2 regions of the Metabacillus sediminis genome follow, and region 2 is predicted to be linked to the other one. Evidence: riboswitches for the same ligand, from Rfam matches in the RefSeq annotation. Region 2 holds a riboswitch; the other holds the start of a gene.
The links. Region 2 has a riboswitch for S-adenosylmethionine ahead of WCV65_RS04815 (Na+/H+ antiporter NhaC family protein). Riboswitches for the same ligand answer to the same signal wherever they lie in the genome.

Region 1: another riboswitch for S-adenosylmethionine. It lies ahead of metK (methionine adenosyltransferase); the one in region 2 lies ahead of WCV65_RS04815 (Na+/H+ antiporter NhaC family protein).

What each region holds. Positions count from the first base shown of each region.
Region 1 is NZ_CP147407.1:3,087,285-3,089,694, forward strand. It holds gene metK (methionine adenosyltransferase) at 144-1,337, opposite strand; SAM riboswitch class I at 1,551-1,680, opposite strand; gene WCV65_RS16000 (hypothetical protein) at 1,809-2,063, opposite strand.
Region 2 is NZ_CP147407.1:882,293-884,702, reverse strand. It holds gene WCV65_RS04815 (Na+/H+ antiporter NhaC family protein) at 1-1,029, opposite strand, end outside; SAM riboswitch class I at 1,167-1,274, opposite strand; partial or broken gene WCV65_RS04810 (GNAT family N-acetyltransferase) at 1,486-2,154, opposite strand; gene WCV65_RS04805 (YqzG/YhdC family protein) at 2,259-2,410, opposite strand, start outside.

The DNA.
Region 1 (2,410 bases), 1.9 Mb from region 2:
TGGCATGATCTTTCTAACAAGAAAACGTGATAAACGGATAAAAAGATCATTTTTATTATCTCCAATCTCTTGAAAATAAAAAAACGCCCGGAACGGTTACGTTCCAGACGTTTTTGTTTTATAGGCACCCATACGGGAATTGATTAAAGGACAGAGCGAAGTGCTTCTGCTTTGTCTGTTTGCTCCCAAGGAAGCTCAACATCTGTACGGCCGAAGTGACCGTATGCAGCAGTCTGCTTGTAAATTGGACGGCGAAGATCAAGCATTTTGATAATGCCTGCAGGGCGAAGATCAAAGTTATTGCGAACCGCTTCAACTAAAACTTCCTCGCTTGCTTTACCTGTTCCGAATGTATCGATGGAGATGGATACCGGCTGTGCTACACCGATTGCGTACGCAAGCTGAACTTCACATTTGTCAGCAAGCCCGGCAGCAACGATGTTTTTCGCAACGTAGCGAGCTGCATAAGCCGCAGAGCGGTCCACTTTTGTAGCATCCTTACCAGAGAATGCTCCACCGCCGTGACGAGCATATCCGCCATACGTATCAACGATGATTTTACGGCCAGTAAGACCTGCATCACCTTGAGGTCCTCCGATTACGAAGCGGCCAGTCGGATTGATGAAATATTTCGTGTTCTCATCAATCAATTCTGCAGGAACGACAGGTTTGATAACAAATTCTTTAAGGTTGCGCTGAATTTGCTCCAAAGAAATTTCAGGGTGATGCTGTGTAGAAATAACAATTGTATCTACACGAACCGGATTGTTGTTTTCATCATATTCAACCGTAACTTGCGTTTTCCCGTCTGGACGAAGGTATGGAAGAATTTCTTCCTTGCGTACTTCTGTCAGACGGCGCGCCAATTTGTGTGCAAGTGAAATAGGAAGAGGCATTAGCTCCTTCGTTTCGTTGCATGCAAATCCGAACATCAGCCCTTGGTCACCCGCTCCAATTGCATCAATCTCAGCGTCTGTCATTTGGCCTTCACGTGCTTCAAGTGCCTGGTCAACTCCCATTGCGATGTCAGCTGACTGTTCATCGATCGAAGTAAGAACGGCACATGTTTCAGCATCAAAGCCGTATTTTGCGCGTGTATAACCGATTTCCTTAACTGTTTCACGAACAATTTTAGGGATATCGACATAAGTCGAAGTCGTGATTTCTCCAGCTACAAGAACAAGTCCTGTTGTAACAGATGTTTCACAAGCTACACGTGCATTCGGATCGTTGGCAAGAATGGCATCCAAAATGGAGTCTGAAATTTGGTCACAAATCTTATCCGGATGTCCTTCCGTAACGGATTCTGATGTGAAAAGATGGCGTTTAATCGACATAGTAATTCCTCCTCTGAAAATTCAGCTGTTCTATTGGTAAGGTTCAGTTATGTACTTCCCCTCTTTTTTTGAGACGGAACTCGTTCCCATTACTTATCTTTCGCTTTATTTAAGAATCTTCCCTAACAATAGTCATAAAGGGAAAAGATTCCAGACTGCATAAAAAAACCCTTCCCACTTAATAGAGGAAAGGAGTTGATTTTCAGCCTTTCACTCTTATCGCTCAAGGACTACAGCCTTGCGTCAGGTTAGCACCTTTGCATGAGTGAAAACATTACGTTTTCAAGTCTTGCAGGTTGCTGGGCTTCATAGGGCCTGTCCCTCCGCCAGCTCGGGATAAGAGAATCCGTTCAAGGACATATATTACCCCAAATTTCCCGCAAATGTCAACAAAAAATGACAAGCTTTCTCCCAAAAAAGACAGGGCAGCAGGAAAGATGGGCTTATGATGGATTCAGTTATAGATTTATTTTAGTTGGGGATGAATTTTACTTTTTGTTCGGCGGTGCACTTTTCGAGCGGATCTGGGCCGTTTTCTGGCGGGTTTAGCTTCTTATCCAGCCGGTCCCGGTCGCTTTTCGGGCGATCAGACGGGTTTTCCAGCCGATCCCTTCGCTTTTCCGGCCAAACTTTTTTTTCCAGCCGGTCTGGTACGTTTTTCAGCCGGTCACGCTCCGTTTCCGGCCGGTCAGATCGGTTTTCCAGCCGATCCCAATACTTTTTCACCCAAACTTTTTTTTCCAGCCGGTCTGGTACGTTTTCCAGCCAGTCCCACTCCGTTTCCGGCCGATCAGATTGGTTTTCCAGCTAATCCCACAACTTTTTCAGCCAAACTATTTTTTCCAGCCGGTCTGGTACGTTTTCCAGCCAGTCCTGCTTCGTTTCTGGCCCATCAGACCGGTTTTCCAGCCGGTCCCACCACTTTTCAGGCCAAACTATTTTTTCCAGCCGGTCTGGATCGTTTTCCAGCCAGTCCTGCTTCGTTTCCGGCCGGTCAGACGGGTTTTCCAGCCAATCCCTTCGCTATTCCAGCCAAACTATTTTTTCCAGCTGGTCTGGATCGTTTTCCAGCC
Region 2 (2,410 bases):
GATTGTGTTATTCGCAGTTGAAAAGTTAGTTGCACTGACAAGTCCTGCAATTCCAAACTCTGCGCCTTTTTTTGTTCGAATGTTTTTTGTCATAGCGTTCAGGAGGAAGGCTATTCCTCCATTATGTTTGATGATTTCTACCATACCGCCAATAAGAACGGACAGGATGATAAGCTCGGACATTCCAGAGATGCCTTTCATCATCGTTTGAGAGAATGTCAGGATATTGAAGCTTCCGTCTGCCAGCCCAATAATCCCGGTTAAGACAATTCCGCCTCCAAGCACGGCGACTACATTCAAGCCGGCGAGTGCTGCAACGAGTACTCCAATGTAAGGGAGCAATTTAACAAAACTGAATTCCTTCGGATTGACGGCTGAGTCCATTCCAAGTGAGATGGTAAACAGCACGATAACCGTAACAATCGCTGCAGGCAGGACGATGAAAAAGTTCGTTTTAAATTTGTCCAGCATTTCAGTCTTCTGTGTGCGGACAGCGGCGATTGTTGTATCGGAAATAAAGGATAAATTATCTCCAAACATAGCTCCTCCAATAACAGAAGCAACAGCCAGGGCAACCGGTATTTCGGTTTCACCGCTGATTCCCGCTGCAATTGGTCCAAGTGCCGCAATTGTTCCCATTGATGTACCCATTGAAATCGATACAAATGCTGCAATAATGAAAAGTCCTACTACTAAAAAGCTTTGAGGAAAATACGTTAAAGCCAAGTTAACTGTCGACTCTACCGCGCCCATTCCTTTTGCCGCTTCCGAGAAAGCGCCTGCCAGGATGTAGATAAATACCATAATCATAATATCAGGATGTCCTGCACCTTTAGCAAATCGTTCAACTTTCGAGGTCAGGTTTTCTTTTCTATTCATGAACAGTGCCACAGTTACTGCTACTAAAACGGCTACAACCATTGGAAGCTTGTAGAAATCTCCAGTTATGACACCGGCTAAAATAAACAATGCTACGAAAACCAGCAATGGCAGCAGCGCCAGCGGATTTCCTTTCGCTCCATCTTTCAAATCCATTTTCTCCACCTCACTGCTATTCGATTTTTCCAGCTTGAGCAATCCTATAATGCCAGAAGATTCACCTTATAAAAAAGACCCCTTCTTATCCTTTTAAGATGAGGCCTTAATACACAATAATCAGGACACTCTTCTTATCTTCCAAGCTCTGGAGCTTGCTGGATTTGGCACAGCACTCTTCAAAAAAGTCCGCTGCCGAGGCATCGCAGGGCCAGTCCCTCCGCCTCTCATAATAAGAAGTTGAATTTATTTAAGGGTTTTTCAAAAACAATCTTTTACTACCTTAAGGGCTGTCAGAGAAAATGTCAAACAAAAAAATGCATGAATTTTACTTTTTCAATAAAATAATAACCTTTTCAGATAGATAGAAAACCTTTTCATTTCCTATATGCCAGGGCCGTGTATCGCATGCACAAAAATATTATCGCACTCAAACATTTACAATTATTTCTATTGGTTCGTAAATGGATTTTTCCATTCCATTAATGCTCCGCAATTGAAGGATTCCTCATCCTCTATATAATTGCGGATCACCTTCACTGGCGTCCTGCCGCAGCGGAGCAAAAATGTGAGGACAGGATCCTTCAATTCTCCTTTAACTATCGCATCAACATATTGTTCAGGGGTCATTTTCCCGGCATGTTTTTGATACCCTGGCATTCTCCCTCCGCCAAGGAGCCTGTCCAGCCCTTTATAAATAACCACGTCATACATAGAGGACATAAGCCACTTCCCGAGTCCCGCTTTCCGATACATAGGACGGACACCTATATCTACCACATATAAGGTGTTTCCATTAGGCTGATGGCTGCGTATGTATCCATCATCTGTGATTTCTTTCCACGTATGATCCGGATAAGCCGGGTCAAAATTGATTACTAGACCGGTGATGGAACCGGCAAGCTCTCCATTTACTTCTATGCAAAGCGCTCCTTCTGCAAAGAAATTCACATGGCTGCTCAGCTGCTCCTTATTCCACTAAAGCTCAGAAGAAAAAGGCGGAGGAAAGCTCTCTTGCTGAATGCGAATCAGCCCCTCAAAATCCGGTTCCATATAATACCGAATAACTGCAGGCGTTGGTCCATTCTCATCGAAAACGTAAAAGTCCTTCCTGTACATTGGGTTCCCCCGTCTCAATACTTTAAATAGTAACTAATACCGCTTTTTGAGATTTAGAAACCTTTTCAAAAAAGCAGACCACTAAAGATGGCCTGCTTTACGCTTCAACGTTCGGATTCTTTAAAATGAATGGATTTTACTTTTTGGGTCTTTTCATTAAATTCAACTGTTACAAATAATCCGAATTCCCTGCTGCCCTGGCGAACCCAAAGCTTGAATTTTTCTGCTGCCAATTCTGCATCCACTTTTTCACGGC